3 regions of the Thiobacillus sp. SCN 63-57 genome follow, and region 3 is predicted to be linked to each of the others. Evidence: predicted binding sites of a transcription regulator. Region 3 holds the regulator's gene; each other region holds the start of a gene.
What was found. Region 3 encodes sigma-54, which starts transcription at its own class of promoters, with help from an activator protein. Its sites were predicted from a motif close to TGGCACNNTTCCTGCT; they were not measured.

Region 1 (5,201 bases), on a different contig from region 3:
ATCGCCGCCTCACCGCGTGCCAGCCGCGCGCCGGCTTCAGCGGCCAGCCCCTGCAGCCAGTCGCCGCCGCTTGACTCGACCGTCCCCTGCATCAGGTCGGCCGGCAAATCCCCGACCTCAACCACCTGGCCGGGCGCCATCACGGTCAGATAATGACTGACGTTCTCGAGCTGGCGCACGTTGCCGCTCCAGGGCAGATTGACCAGCGTCTTCATAGCTGCGTCCGACACGCCCTTGGTTTCCATCCCCAGTTCGCGCGCGCTTTTCTGCATGAAATGGCGTACCAGCAGCGGGATGTCTTCACGCCGCTCGCGCAGCGCCGGCAGGCGCAGGCGGATCACGTTGAGGCGGTGGAACAGATCTTCGCGAAACAATCCTTCACGCACCCGTACTTCCAGATCCTGGTGGGTTGCGGCGATCACCCGCACATTGACCTTGATCGGCGTATGACCGCCGACACGATAGAACTGCCCGTCGGCCAGCACGCGCAGCAAACGGGTTTGCAATTCGGCCGGCATGTCTCCGATCTCGTCCAGAAACAGCGTGCCACCGTCAGCTTGCTCGAAGCGGCCGCGCCGCTGCGCGGCCGCGCCCGTGAAGGCACCGCGCTCGTGACCGAAGAGTTCCGACTCCAGCAAATCCCGCGGGATGGCCGCAGTATTCAACGCGATGAACGGCGCGCCAGCACGCGGGCTATGGCGATGCAGCGCACGCGCCACCAACTCCTTGCCGCTGCCCGATTCGCCGGTGATCAACACGGTGGCATGCGAATGCGCCAGTCGTCCGATGGCACGGAACACCTCCTGCATGGCAGGCGCCTGCCCGAGGATTTCCGGCATCGGGACATCGCTGCTGGCAGGCACGTCACGGCTGGCATTTTCCGCCAGTGCGCGGCGTACCAGTTCGAGCGCCTGGTCGACGTCGAAAGGCTTGGGCAGGTATTCGAACGCGCCGCCCTGGAAAGCCGCCACCGCGCTGTCGAGATCGGAATACGCCGTCATGATGATGACAGGTACCTTGGGCAGCCGCTCCTTCAGCGCCTGCAGCAATTCCAGGCCGCTCACCCCCGGCATGCGGATGTCGGACAACACAGCGGCGGGCGTGCTGCGTTCCAGTTCACGCAACGCATCGCTGCCCGAACTGAAGGTCATGCACGCGATATCTTCGCGCAACAGGGCTTTTTCAAGGACCCAGCGGATGGAGCGGTCGTCGTCAATGATCCAGACGCAGCTTGATTTCGACATAGTGTTCAGCCAGGCAAAGGAAGAAAAATGGAGAAGGTGGTACAGCCGGGACGGCTTTCGCAATCGATGGTGCCGTGGTTTTGCGCGACCAGCGTCTGTGCAACGGCAAGCCCGAGTCCGCTGCCGCCTTCGCGTCCGGACACCAGCGGAAAGAAGATCTGTTCGCGGATGTCTTCGGGTATGCCCGGGCCGTTATCGATGATCTCGACGCGCATGCCGAGCTGGTAGCGCCGGCTTTCCAGCGTGATCTGCCGCGCCACGCGGGTCCTGAAAATGATCTCACCCTGGCCATGCATCGCTTGCACGGCATTGCGTGCGATATTGAGCGTCGCTTGAATCAGCTGTTCGGCATCGGCCCGGATTTCCGGCAGGCTGATATCGTAGTCGCGGCGGAGCGACATGCTCGGGGTTTCCGCCAGGATCAGGCTGCGGACCCGCTCCAGGACTTCGTGAATATTCACCGCACCAAAACGGGGCATGCGGTGGGGAGTAAGCAGCCGCTCCATCAGCGACTGCAAGCGATCGGATTCCTTGATGATGACCTGGGTGTATTCACGCAGGGATTCGCGCGGCAACTCGTGTTCCAGCAGTTGTGCCGCGCCGCGGATGCCGCCGAGCGGATTCTTGATTTCATGCGCGAGGTTGCGCAGCAGTTCGCGGTTGGCTTCCTGTTGCAGGCGCGCCTGTTCCAGCCGGGCGATACGAAGATGCGGATCGACCGCGCGCATTTCGATCAGCACGGCGTCCTCAGGCTTGTCCAGCGGCGACACGCTGCAGCTGAGCCGGATTGGCGGATGACCGCTCACCACCACGTCGAGTTCATATTCGATGACGGTTTCCTGCTGGGCACATGCCGTCTGGACCGCAGCAAGCAACTCGGGGCTGCGCTCGAACACCGACATGGCGTCATCCCCAAGCAACAGGACGCCGGATATGCCCAGCAAGGTCTCGGCTGCAGGATTGACATACAGGATGCGGTGCCCGGCATCCAGAATCATGGTGCCGGTGGAGAGATAATCCAGTCCTGAATAATCGGTGGGCGAAAACGGCGGCATGCTCATGCACTCAGTAGAAGCACTGATTGTGCCAGAGCGTGGTTGTTGAAGCTTCAGCTTCTTTAGAACCACGGCCTACTCCTTGCGGGTGGAGCGTGGTTCTTGGCGCCTCGCGTCTTTGGAGCCGCGGCCTACGCCTTGCGGCATGGAGCCTGGTGGGCGCTTCGGCGCATCAAGTGCCCGGACGCGCGACTTACTTCAGATTGGCCAGCTCGCGCTGGATGGAAGTGACGTTCTGATCGTGTTGCTGCACCGTTGTCCGCAACTTGCTTACGCGATCGAGGTAGGTGGCGTCGGTTGCCCGTTCGCCCGGCTGCAGGCGCTCGCCCAACGTCAGCTGACGGCGCGCTTCATCGGCATTGCGGCGTTCGCTCGACAGTTCATCCTGCAGCACCTGGCGCCGGATATCGTCGCGCCGTTTCTGGGTGCCCGGATCGATACGCGGAAAATCCGCCGGGCTGGGTGTATAGGCGGCCCGTCTCGGCGCTTTATTTCTGGCTGGCAGCTGTGTCGGCGCACCGGGCAGGTCGACACGCTTGGCGCCTTTCTTGTAGACGTCGGTAAATGTCACCTGGCCGTTTTCATCGACGTACTTGTAGATTTCCGCCTGCGCAGGCGCAGCCAGTATCAGGCACAGAAGGAAGGGCAGACGGGCGATGGACATAGGGCTGAGTGTAGCGTACCCGTTTGCTAACGGACACCGGCCGGCCAATCTTGATCCCGGAATAGCTCAGCCTGAAGGCGTGCCATAAAAAAGGGCGGCCGAAGCCGCCCTATTATTTGCACACGTCCCGTGTTTACAGCGAGTAATACATCGCGAACTCAACCGGGTGGGTCGTCATGCGGAACTTGGTGACTTCCTCCATCTTCAGTGTGATGTAGGCGTCGATCATGTCATTGGTGAACACACCGCCGCGGGTCAGGAACTCGCGATCCTTGTCGAGTTCGTCCAGCGCCATTTCCAGGCTGTGGCAGACCTTCGGAATCTTGGCATCCTCTTCCGGCGGCAGGTCGTACAGATCCTTGTCCGACGGGTCGCCGGGGTGGATCTTGTTCTGGATGCCGTCGAGGCCGGCCATCATCAGCGCAGCGAAGCACAGATACGGATTGGCGGTGGGGTCCGGGAAGCGGGTCTCGATGCGGCGGGCCTTCTCGCTGGCAGCGATCGGAATGCGGATCGAAGCCGAACGGTTGCGGGCCGAGTAGGCCAGCATCACGGGCGCCTCGAAGCCGGGCACCAGGCGCTTGTACGAGTTGGTCGACGGGTTGGTGATCGCGTTCAGCGCCTTGGCGTGCTTGATGATGCCGCCGATGTAGTACAGGCACATTTCGGACAGGCCGGCGTAGCCGTTGCCCGCGAACAGGTTCTTGCCGTCTTTCCACAGCGACTGGTGCACGTGCATGCCGGAACCGTTGTCACCGACGATGGGCTTGGGCATGAAGGTCGCGGTCTTGCCGTAGGCGTGGGCGACGTTCTGCACGATGTACTTCAGGGTCTGGGTCCAGTCGGCACGCTTGGTCAGTGTGCTGAATACGGTACCGATTTCGCACTGGCCGGCGGTCGCCACTTCGTGGTGGAACACTTCGACCGGAATGCCGGCTTCTTCCAGCGCCAGCACCATGGCGGCACGGATGTCCTGCAGGCTGTCGACCGGGGGAACAGGGAAATAACCGCCCTTGATGCCGGGACGGTGGCCGGTGTTGCCGTTCTCGAATTTCTCGGCGGACGACCAGGACGCTTCCTCGGAATTGATCTGCACGCCGCAGCCCGACATGTTGTCGTGCCAGGTGATGGAATCGAAAATGAAGAACTCGGGCTCGGGGCCGAAGTACGCGGTATCCGCGATGCCGGTCGACTTCAGGTAGGCCTCGGCGCGCTTGGCCACCGAACGCGGGTCGCGCTCGTAGCCCTTGCCGTCGGACGGCTCGATCACGTCGCAGGTCAGGATCAGCGTGGGCTCGTCGAAGAAGGGATCCATGTAGGCCGAATCGGGATCGGCCTTCAACAGCATGTCGGACGCCTGGATGCCTTTCCAGCCGGCGATCGAGGAACCGTCGAACGGATGGCCGTCTTCGAACCAGTCTTCAGTCACGATGCGGGCAGGAATCGAAACGTGCTGCTCCTTGCCGCGTGTATCCGTAAAGCGCAGATCGACGAATTTCACTTCGCCGTCCTTAATCATCTTGATCACATTGGCCACGGCCATGCTGAATCTCCTCAAACTGAAATGAATTGAATTACGACGTTGCATGTAGCCCAAATCCGCCACACAAAACGTCACACAGAACAAAGTGTTAGCAGCAACCGTGCCATACCCAAAATCGAGCGCCAGCCATTGTGCCATAAGGCTCAAGCCAGGGGATAGTGCGCAATCATTTTCCCTGTCGCACCAAAATAAGGCGAAAAAGCAAATATGCGCACCAACATGGTGCAAATTGCATCGGGCAGGGGGTTTCATATACTGAATCGACAATAAATAAAAGGACACCGCCATGGGACGCATCACCGAATTGCTCGACACCGCCCATCATCGTAGCCAGGTGAATGTCTGGCCATTTGCCGGCGCACTATTGCCGCACGAAGCGTACGAATTGCTGCAGATCGCCCCTGGAACCCGCCTGATCGATGTACGTTCCCATGCAGAACTCGAACTCAATGGCGTCATTCCCGGGGCGTTGCATGTCGAATGGCAATCCTGGCCCGGCTGGGTCTTCAATCCCCATTTTCTGACTCAACTGGCCCAGACCACCGATCCGGAATCCCTGCTGTTCTTCATCTGCCGCAGCGGCGAACGTTCGCATCGTGCCGCCGCAGCCTGCGCCGACGCCGGACGCGGCAGTTGCTACAACGTGCTGGAAGGCATCGAAGGCGAACTCAACAAGGCCACCGGCCATCGCAACG
Region 2 (5,201 bases), on a different contig from region 3:
CCCCCATGCCACACCATCAACCAACACCTATCATCATGAATAAAAAGGGAAAATCAGCAGAAAGTCCCTGTGCTACCAGCATCCTGCGAGCATTCTTTTAGTGCGCAAACGCACTGTTTTGGCGTTCTTGAAAGGCACGCGCAGCACGCCACCCAAGCGGCAAGCTTTCAAACAGGACGGCGCAGACCGGCCGCGAACGCGTGTCGCTGCAGCCGTGAGGCGGCCAATGAAAAAGGCGCCCGAAGGCGCCCTGAAAATGTACTCTGAAGCGGGCGGGGGAGAGGATCCCTCCCCCTGCTTGCATCACTCTACACGTTCACCATGCAGGGCAATATCCAGGCCCTCGCGTTCCTGTTCTTCGGTCACACGCAGGCCCATGACCAGATCCAGCACCTTCAGGATGATGTAGGTGCCGATCGCGGTGTAGGCGATGGTGATGAGCACGCCTTCGATCTGGGTCACGACCTGGGCCATGCTGCCGGCAGTGCCGCCGATCGATTCGACCGCGAAGTAGCCGGTCAGGATTGCGCCGACGATACCGCCGATACCGTGCACGCCGAAGGCATCCAGCGAATCGTCATACTTCAGCATGCGCTTGAGCGACGTGGCGGACCAGAAGCAGACCGCGCCGGCGACGAGGCCGATGACGAGACCGCCCGTGGGGCCGACAAAACCGGACGCCGGCGTGATGGCCACCAGGCCGGCGACCGCGCCGGAGGCGATGCCCAGCACGCTCGGTTTGCCTTTGCTCATCCATTCCGCAAACATCCAGCCCAGCGCGGCAGCGCCGGTGGCGATCTGGGTGACGGCCATGGCCATCCCCGCGCGGCCATCGGCAGCCACCGCGGAACCCGCGTTGAAGCCGAACCAGCCCACCCACAGCATGGCCGCGCCGATCACCGTCAGGGTCAGGTTGTGCGGCGCCATGGGTTCCTTGCCGTAGCCGAGACGCGGACCCAGCACCAGGGCGGCGACCAGGCCTGCCACACCGGCGTTGATGTGCACGACGGTACCGCCGGCGAAGTCCAGCACGCCCATGTCCCACATGAAGCCTCCGTCGCCGGACCAGACCATGTGCGCGATCGGCGCATACACCAGCAAAGACCACAGGCCGGTGAACCACATCATCGCCGAGAACTTCATGCGATCGGCAAACGCGCCGGTAATGAGGGCCGGCGTGATGATCGCGAACGTCATCTGGAAGGTCATGAACACCGACTCGGGAATGACGCCGGTCATGCTGTCCTTGCCCATGCCGGCCAGGAACACCTTGGAGAGACTACCGAAGAAGGAATAGAAGTTGGTGACGCCCTTTTCCATTCCCGTGGTGTCGAAGGCGATGCTGTAGCCCGCCACCATCCACAGCACCGTGATCATGGCGGTGATGGCGAAGCTTTGCATCATGGTGCCGAGGACGTTCTTCTTCCGCACCATGCCGCCGTAGAACAGGGCCAGGCCAGGGATCGTCATCAGCAGAACCAGGGCGGTGGACGTCAGCATCCAGGCCGTGGCGCCGGAATCCAGCTTGGGCGCCTCGGCCGCGGGGGCAGGTGCGGGTGCGGGTGCCTCGGCTGCTGCTGGCGCGGCGGCTTCTGCCGGTGCCGCCGCAGGCGCAGCGGATTCGACCGCAGCCGCTTCCGGGGCAGGGGCTGCGTCTTCCGCCAGAACGAGATTGGGAGACAGCAGGGCGAACATCAGGCCCAACGAAGCAAATAGCTTTTTCATATTCATGCTCCTCACAGGGCGTCGGGGCCGGATTCGCCCGTACGGATACGCACGACCTGCTCCAGGCTGGTGACGAAAATCTTGCCGTCGCCGATCTTGCCGGTGTTGGCCGACTTCTCGATTGCCTCGATCACGCGCTCCAGCAGCTCGGCCTTGATGGCCACCTCGATCTTCACTTTGGGCAGGAAGTCGACCACATATTCCGCACCGCGATACAGCTCGGTGTGGCCCTTCTGCCGCCCAAATCCCTTTACTTCCGTGACCGTCAAGCCGGTGACGCCGATGGCGGACAACGCCTCCCGCACCTCGTCCAGCTTGAACGGCTTGATGATTGCCGTTACGAATTTCATGATGTCTCCCAAATTAGGGCAAGAAAGTAATGGAGCAGTTGCGTGAACCGCTCCGGTTGGTCAGCGCATTAGAAAGCCTTGGAAACCCACACGGTGGTCGTGCCCTTGCCCAGGTATTCGCCATTGACCGAATCGGTCCAGAATCCCTTGTCGGCGTTGGTGTCGGTATAGGCCACACCCAAGGTCACACCGTCGCCCAGTTTGCCCAGCTTGCCCATGTCGTAGGCTGCACTGACTTTCCAGTCGTCGTAGCTCGCCGTGCTCACGTTCTTGAAGTGGAAGGTGCCCCAGTGCGCACCCAGGGTCAGGCCGGTTTCGCCGACGGGCAGGCTGCCGGAAAGATCGAAATAGTAGGAACCATTGGCATTCGGGCCGATGCCGAACACCGCGTCGCTCAGATAGTAGGAATACTTGGCGGTGAACCATTTCCAGCCGGCGGAAACATAGGCTTCCGAGGTCCATGCGCCCAAAGCCGCATTGGTATCAGCATTCTTGCTGCCGGGGTACATGTAGCGGATCGCCCCGACGTCATAGCTGACATCTCCGATGCTGTTGCGGTAGCCACCGTAAACGTCGAGTTCCATGCTGCCGCTCTTGTAACCCTGAAACTCGGTCAGCCAGCCCACATTGGAACCCCAGGTACCCAGGTAGAAACCGCTGCTGTGCGAATAGTCGAGACCACCCTGGATGGCAGGCTCGCCGCCCGTTTGCGAAATACCACGGAAAACATAATTGGAGGTGACGCTGACATTGGCGCTCAGGGTATGCGGCGAAGCGGGTTCATCCGCCATGGCGAAGGCGGGCGCGCCCACCAGACCGGTCAGAACCAAAGCGTGTACGAGTTTTTTCATGAATTTCTCCTGTTTGAATAAGGGCGCGCAAAATCGCACTCCACAATGAGCACAAGCCATGCCAATATTTTTTTCGTTTAAAAACAAACAGTTGAATCAACCAATCCGCCCAATCCAGAATAGTCCGCACTTTCATGGTGCGCCATCAAATCGTCATGCACCCTCTTCGTGCCGCATGTTTCGATCTGTTGCCGCTGTACGCCACCAGGGCAGTGCTTGTTACACTCTCCCTGTCATGGAGGCCGTATGAACCCGAATCCGAAATTCCCCACCCCTGCATTCATCAACGATCTGGTCGGCAAGCTGGGCGAGGTCATGAAGCAATCCCCCGCCAAGGACATCGAACAGAATCTCAAGGCCGGCGTCACGTCGATGCTCGGCAAGCTGGATATGGTGAGCCGCGAGGAATTCGACGTGCAGACCGAAGTGCTGGCGCGCACGCGCGCGAAGCTCGCGCAACTCGAGGCGCGGCTGACCGAACTGGAAAAGCAGCAGAGCCAAGACGCCTAAGTGGCCGTTGCCGTCGTCAAAAGCCGGGCGCTGAACGGCATGCATGCGCCGGAGGTGGTGGTCGAGGCGCATCTGGCCAACGGCCTGCCAGCGTTCACGCTGGTCGGCCTCCCGGAAACCGAGGTGAAGGAAGCGCGCGACCGCGTACGGGCGGCGATCCAGAATGCACGCTATGAATTCCCTGCGCGCCGCATCACGGTCAACCTCGCGCCGGCCGATTTGCCGAAGGAATCCGGACGTTTCGACCTGCCGATCGCGCTGGCGATCCTCGCCGCTTCAGGGCAGGTTCCGGCCGACAAATTCAAACACGCCGAATTCGCGGGCGAACTCGCACTGACCGGTGAATTGCGTCCGGTGCGCGGCGCGTTGGCGATGGCACTCGCGACACGCACGGCAGGCCGGCAACTGGTGCTGCCCAGCGCCTCGGCGAGCGAAGCGGCGCTCGCCAGCGGCGTCGAGACGCTGGGGGCGGCGAGCCTGCTCGCTGTCTGTGCCTGGCTCGCAGGGCAGGCCACGCTCTCCGCGCCCGAATCGGGCGCCCTCCCTCTGACGCCCGACTATCCCGACTTCGCCGACGTCAAAGGCCAGGCCGCCGCCCGGCGCGCGCTCGAAGTCGCCGCCGCCGGGGGACATTCGATCCTGATGTCAGGCCCGCCCGGCACCGGCAAGTCAATGCTGGCCGCACGCTTCCCAGGCATTCTGCCGGTGATGGACGAGACCGAGGCGCTGGAAGCGGCCGCGGTCGCTTCGCTCAATGGCGGTTTCCGCCACGAACACTGGCAGCGCCGCCCCTTTCGCGCGCCGCACCACACGGCCTCGGCGGTGGCCTTGGTGGGTGGCGGCGGCAACCCGCGTCCGGGCGAGATTTCACTGGCCCACCATGGCGTGCTGTTTCTCGACGAACTGCCGGAATTCTCCCGACAGGTACTGGAGGTGCTGCGTGAGCCGCTGGAAACCGGGCGCATCACGATTTCCCGCGCCGCTCGGCAGGCCGATTTCCCGGCGCGCTTCCAACTGGTCGCCGCAATGAATCCTTGTCCCTGCGGCTACCTCGGCCACCCGACCCAGGCCTGCCGCGACACGCCGGACCAGATTGCGCGCTACCGTGGACGCATTTCGGGACCGCTACTCGACCGCATCGACATCCAGATCAGCGTGCCGGCGTTGACGCAAGCCGAACTGATGCAGGCCAGCGCCGGCGAACCCAGCGCGGCCATCCGCGGCCGCGTGCAGGCGGCGCGCGCACGCCAGATGCAGCGGCAGGACAAACCCAATGCCTCGCTCGGTACGCAGGAAATCGAACAGTTCTGCCAACTGGATACCGCTGGGGAAAACTTGCTGAAGCAGGCGATCGCGCGGCTGAACCTGTCCGCGCGCGCCTATCACCGCGTCCTCAAGCTCGCGCGCAGCGTGGCCGACCTGGCTGACAGCGACGCGATCGCACCGGCGCATCTCGCCGAAGCCATTCAATACCGACGGCCTCCCGCATGAGTGATCCCTACGAATCCTGGCAGGAAGAAAAGCAGTCGGCCTGGTTGTACCGCGTCGTCGCGGAATGCGAGCGCGGCACGACGCGCGAAGCGCTGTTCAACGAACTGGCGCAGGCGGCCGACGACCAGGCGGAAATATGGCTGGCCGCCATTATGCAAAAGGGCGGGCAACCGCCCGCCGCGTTCCGGCCCGATCTGCGCGCGCGCGTCGTCGCCACCCTCACCCGCAGATTCAAGCCGCGTGCCATGCGCGGCGTGCTGGCGGCGATGAAGGT
Region 3 (5,201 bases):
GTTTTCAGTCGAGGCGACCATGTCGAGCCGGTTGAGCCCGACTTCGCCGATTTCCTGAGGATGGACCAGTTCGACGATCAGTCTGAGGTTCTTTTGCAACTTGACCGCCGTCTCGCCGAACAGGAAACGGATGTTGAGAATGCCGAGGCCGCGTACTTCGAGGAAATCACGAATCAACGCGGGGCAGTTGCCTTCGAGGGTTTCCGGTGCGACATGCTTGAGTTCGACGACGTCGTCGGCCACCAGCCGGTGGCCGCGTGTGACCAGCTCCAGCGCCAGCTCGCTTTTGCCGACGCCGGCATCGCCCTTGATGAGGACGCCCATGCCCAGCACTTCGAGAAACACACCGTGCTGCGAGGTCGTTTCGGCCAGGCTTTGCGTCAGGTAATGGCCCAGATAGGACATCAGGATCGGGCTGGCCAGCGTCGATGAGAACAAGGGCGTGCCGGTGCGTTCGGCGGTCTCGCGCAGGACCGGCGGGACGGCCTCGCCATTGGAGATGACGATGGCTGCGAGTTCGTTCGAAAACAGGTGGTCGATCGCTTCCTGCAGACTGGGTTCGGACAAACCGCGCAGATAGTCCATTTCGGCGCAGCCCAGGACTTGTACCCGGTTGGGGTGGACGAAATTCAGATGGCCGATGAGCGCCAGGGTTGGTTTCTGAATGGTCTCGGAGGATAGGGTGCGATCGCCGCCGGTGCGTCCGGCTACCCATTGCAGGCCGAGCTGTTCCGCCAGATCGCGGAACAGGGTTTCAACCGAAACGTGGCTTAGTTCGCCATCCATGCGCCGGCCTGCGCACTCAGCTTGACCATGACTCGAGCCGTCCCATCAAATCGGACGGGGTGGCGGCATCCAGCATCTGTGCGCGCATGGTTTCGTCGCCGAACAGTTGCGCAAGCTCGCCCAGAATCTGCAGATGCCGTTCGTTGGCGTCCTTGGGAACCAGCAAGATGAAGCACAGCGTCACCGGCTGGTTGTCCGGCGCATCGAATTCGAGCGGGCTCTTCAGGCGATAGAATGCGCCGCACGCTTCCTTCAGTCCCTTGATGCGCCCGTGCGGGATGGCGATCCCATGACCGAGCGCGGTCGAGCCCAGGCGTTCGCGTTCGAACAGGCTGGTGAAGATGTCGGAGGCTTTGAGACCGCGGGTCTGAGCGAACAGGTCGGCTGCATGTTCGAACAGTTTTTTCTTGCTGGTGAAGCTGATATCCAGCAAGGTGGTGTCGGGGGTGATAAGGGGGGCGATTAGGTTCATGCCTTTGCACAGCCGGGGAAAGAGGTTGTCCGGCATCTGCAGATTATACGCCCGAAGGCTGTTTGAGGCCTCCGGGCAGGGGGATTACGACGTCAGGCCGGGCTTTCGGTCGGTTGATGCTTCAGTCCGCCACCGCCTTGATGGACGTCCGAGGTTTTTTCCTTGTGCTTCACGATCTGGCGATCCAGTTTGTCCGCCAGAAGGTCGATTGCGGCGTACATGTTGCCGTCCTCGCTGTGGGCATGGAAATCATGGCCTTTCACATGCAGCGTGGCTTCCACCTTGTGCACCAGTTTTTCCACCTGCACGATGACCGTCACGTTGATAACGTGGTCGAAATGGCGTTTGACGCGGTCGAGTTTCTCGGAAACGTAGTCGCGGATGGCTGGGGTCACTTCCAGATGATGACCGGAAATCGTCAAATTCATAGAGCCTCCTAAGTCTGCTGAACATAACTGGAAGCCGGCATGCTACCGACCTTCCAGGAGCGATCTGTTGTGCTCGATTTCATTGTGGGACGAAAGCCCGGCACATTCAAGCATGGCACGGATTGTTAGGCGGACTGTGCAGGAAAAGCCTTTGCGATCAAAGTGCGCGGCGCATGTTGGCGGGTGGGATTTGCAGCGATTCGCGATACTTGGCGACCGTGCGGCGGGCTACCACGATACCCTGCTGGCCCAGAACTTCCGCCAATTGGCCATCCGACAGCGGTTTCTTGGCGCTTTCGGCAGCAACCAGCTGCTTGATAAGGGCACGAATGGCGGTCGAGGAACAGGCGCCGCCGCTGTCGGTCGAGACGTGGCTGCCGAAGAAATACTTCAGCTCGTACAAGCCGCGCGGCGTCATCATGTATTTTTGCGTAGTCACGCGCGAAATGGTCGATTCGTGCAGCTCCACTGCATCGGCGATTTCGCGCAGTACCAACGGGCGCATCGCCACCTCGCCATGTTCGAAGAATTGCTTCTGGCGGTCGACGATGGCCTGCGAGACGCGCAGGATGGTGTCGAAACGTTGCTGCACGTTCTTGATCAGCCAGCGTGCTTCCTGCAGCTGGCTGGCGAGCTGGCTGCCGCCGCTTTCGCGGTGGCGTGCCAGGATGTCGGCATAGACGCGGTTGACGCGCAGCTTGGGCATGGCGTCGGCGTTGAGGCTGGCGATCCACATGCCCTTGACCTTGCGCACGTAGACGTCGGGAATCACGTAGTGCGTGTCGTCGGCGCCGAAAGCGGCGCCCGGGCGCGGGTTCAGGGACAGGATCAGGGCACGTGCGGCGCGCAGCGTGGCGTCGTCGATGCCGAGCATTTTCTTCAGCTTGCCGACATCGCGTGCGGCGAGCAGGTCCAGATAATGCGCGGTGAGCCGCATGGCGGCGTCGCGCGCGGGCGTGTCCGGCGGCAGGGCGCGCAGTTGCAGGGTCAGGCATTCGGCCAGGTTGCGTGCGCCGACGCCGGTTGGGTCCATGTTCTGCAGGTGCTTGAGCGCGGTTTCGAGTTCCTCGGGTTCGAGCTCCTCGAGTTCGGCCTGGAGGCTCGCGGTGATGTCTTCCAGCGGCTGGGTCAGGAAACCCGAATCGTCCAGGTCGTCGATCAGCGCGGCGACCAGGGTGCGGTCGCGCAGGGTGAGCGGACTGACGATCAACTGGTTCAGCAGATGCTCGCGCAAGGTCGCGCCCGATATCGAACCCTGGGTGTAATCGTTGTCCTCGTCGTCGCCGCTGGCCACGCTGTAGTCGTTCCAGTCGGAGTCATCCAGTGCGGTGACAGGTTCCGAGTCGGTATGGTCGGGCAATGCCGTTTCTGTGCTTTGCGCCTCGGCCTCGGCTGTATGTGCGGGCGCCTCCGCTGTCGCATAGCTGGCTTCGTCTTCCTCCTCGCGTTCCAGCAGGGGATTGTCCTGCAGCATCTGCTCCAGTTCCTGATTCAGTTCCAGCGTCGACAGCTGCAGCAGTCGAATCGACTGTTGCAGTTGGGGCGTCAGCGTGAGGTGTTGACCGAGCTTGAGTTGAAGGCTGTGTTTCATGAATCTTGACTACGGCAAAAAGCGTGCCGGCTTGAGACCAGTTTAACGCGATTCGCCTGGGGATGGCGGTTGTTACAGACGGAAATTTTCGCCGAGATAGACTTTGCGGGCGTTGTCGTCCTGAATGATGAGGTCGGGCGTACCGGCAATCAGCACGCGCCCTTCGTTGATGATGTAGGCGCGATCGCAGATACCTAGGGTTTCGCGCACATTGTGGTCGGTGATCAAGACGCCGATGTCGCGCTCGATGAGGAAATGCACCAGTTTCTGGATGTCGATCACCGCAATGGGATCAACCCCCGCAAAAGGTTCGTCGAGCAGGATGAAGCGCGGGTTGATCGCCAGTGCGCGGGCGATTTCCACACGGCGGCGCTCGCCGCCGGAGAGGCTGACGGCGGACGCTTCGCGCAGGTGGGCGATGTGCAGGTCTTCCAGCAGATTGTCGAGGTGTTCCTCGCGCTCGGCCTTGTCGTAGGACTTGAGCTCGAGAATGGCGCGGATATTGTCTTCCACGGTCATCTTGCGGAAGATCGAAGGTTCCTGCGGCAGGTAGGACAGCCCCAGCCGGGCGCGCTGGTGGATTGCCATGTGGGTGAGATCGTGCGTATCCATCTGCACGCTGCCGCCGTCGGCCGCGACCAGGCCCACCACCATGTAAAAGCAGGTGGTCTTGCCGGCGCCATTGGGACCGAGCAGGCCGACGACTTCGCCGCTTTCGACCTCGAAGGAGACGTCGTGCACCACGGTGCGTTTGCCATACGTCTTGCGCAGGCCCTGGGCGGTAATCTGGCTCATGGTTTGGCTGCAGGCTGTGCGGGCGTGTGCGGTTTCGGGCGGATGACGGCGCGTACGCGCCCGCTCGGGGTCTGGGCGTTGGGCTGGCCGACGACCTTATAGAACCCGGTGTTGGCGTTGTAGGAAATCTGCGCGCCGTGCAGTTCGTCGCTGCCGCGCCGCAGTCGGGCCTGGCCGATCAGTTCGAGCTGGCTGGTGACGCCGTCATATTCGATGCGATCGGCAAAGCCCTCGATGAATTCATCGCCGCTGTCGGTTTTCTGGCGGAACGCCACGGGGCGGCCGATCGCACTGACCTTGTCGAGTCCGTCCGCATTCTGGGTCACCTGCACGCGATCGGCGCGCAGCATCAGTGTGCCCTGGCTCAATACGACATTGCCCTGGTAGACGCTGATTTTCTTGATGTCGTCGAGGGTGACGGTGTCCGCCTCGAGGTTGACCGGTTTGTCGCGGTCGGCCTTTTCCGCGTGGGCGGAGGTGGCCAGCAAGGCGGCGCACAGCACCGCGTAAAGCCGGGTATTCGATTTAGTCATGGCGCTAGCCTTTTCCGGAAATATAACGGGCATGCACCCGTCCTGTCAGTTTGAGAATACGTTGCTTGGCGTCGTACTCCATCGCGTCCGCGCGCAGATCCAGTGTGGCGTCATGGATCACCACCGGGCCGGGGGAGCGCATCTGGTTGCGTTCTGGAAAAACCAGCAGTCGCGCCGAACGCATGGTCATGAGCGATTGTCCTGCATGCGCGGCACGTTCCACGAGAACGTCGTCGCGCAGGTCGACCTCATGGCCGTCGGGAGACACGGTTGCCTGTTTCGACACTGCGCTCACGTCGCCTGACTGTTCGTCCAGTTGGGTGAAGTGGGGCAGTTCCAATTCGGTGAATTTGCTGTCCGAGTAATGCTTCAATTTCTTGGCGGACAGCCGGTACTGCGGTTTGCCATTCAGGTCGGTGCGCATCGCATTGAAGTTCTCCATGATGCCTTCGGGATCGGTCCGGGTAGGCGACGCGCCGCCGTTGGCCGGGATCTCCACCATGCGTTCGATCCAGAAACTGAGCGCAGCCAGCAGCAGCAAGATGGCCAGCGGCAGCCACAATGATCCGCGTGAGATCATGCCGTCCCCGGACGGA

Region 1: a site for sigma-54 is predicted at 2,318-2,333, ahead of glnL (nitrogen regulation protein NR(II)). Genes of this name have one in related genera too.
Region 2: a site for sigma-54 is predicted at 2,975-2,990, ahead of ABT23_RS07630 (TorF family putative porin). Genes of this name have one in related genera too.

What each region holds. Positions count from the first base shown of each region.
Region 1 is NZ_MEGP01000020.1:124,597-129,797, reverse strand. Features, by position in the region: gene ntrC (nitrogen regulation protein NR(I)) at 1-1,244, opposite strand, end outside; gene glnL (nitrogen regulation protein NR(II)) at 1,250-2,305, opposite strand; gene ABT23_RS09265 (DUF4124 domain-containing protein) at 2,493-2,963, opposite strand; gene glnA (type I glutamate--ammonia ligase) at 3,097-4,506, opposite strand; gene ABT23_RS09255 (rhodanese-like domain-containing protein) at 4,793-5,201, shown strand, end outside.
Region 2 is NZ_MEGP01000017.1:13,601-18,801, forward strand. Features, by position in the region: gene ABT23_RS07620 (ammonium transporter) at 304-1,725, opposite strand; gene glnK (P-II family nitrogen regulator) at 1,737-2,075, opposite strand; gene ABT23_RS07630 (TorF family putative porin) at 2,144-2,926, opposite strand; gene ABT23_RS07635 (accessory factor UbiK family protein) at 3,173-3,436, shown strand; gene ABT23_RS07640 (YifB family Mg chelatase-like AAA ATPase) at 3,437-4,927, shown strand; gene ABT23_RS07645 (VIT1/CCC1 transporter family protein) at 4,924-5,201, shown strand, end outside.
Region 3 is NZ_MEGP01000022.1:19,097-24,297, forward strand. Features, by position in the region: gene hprK (HPr(Ser) kinase/phosphatase) at 1-786, opposite strand, end outside; gene ABT23_RS10080 (PTS sugar transporter subunit IIA) at 803-1,258, opposite strand; gene raiA (ribosome-associated translation inhibitor RaiA) at 1,351-1,686, opposite strand; gene ABT23_RS10090 (RNA polymerase factor sigma-54) at 1,844-3,277, opposite strand; gene lptB (LPS export ABC transporter ATP-binding protein) at 3,350-4,072, opposite strand; gene lptA (lipopolysaccharide transport periplasmic protein LptA) at 4,069-4,605, opposite strand; gene lptC (LPS export ABC transporter periplasmic protein LptC) at 4,610-5,185, opposite strand.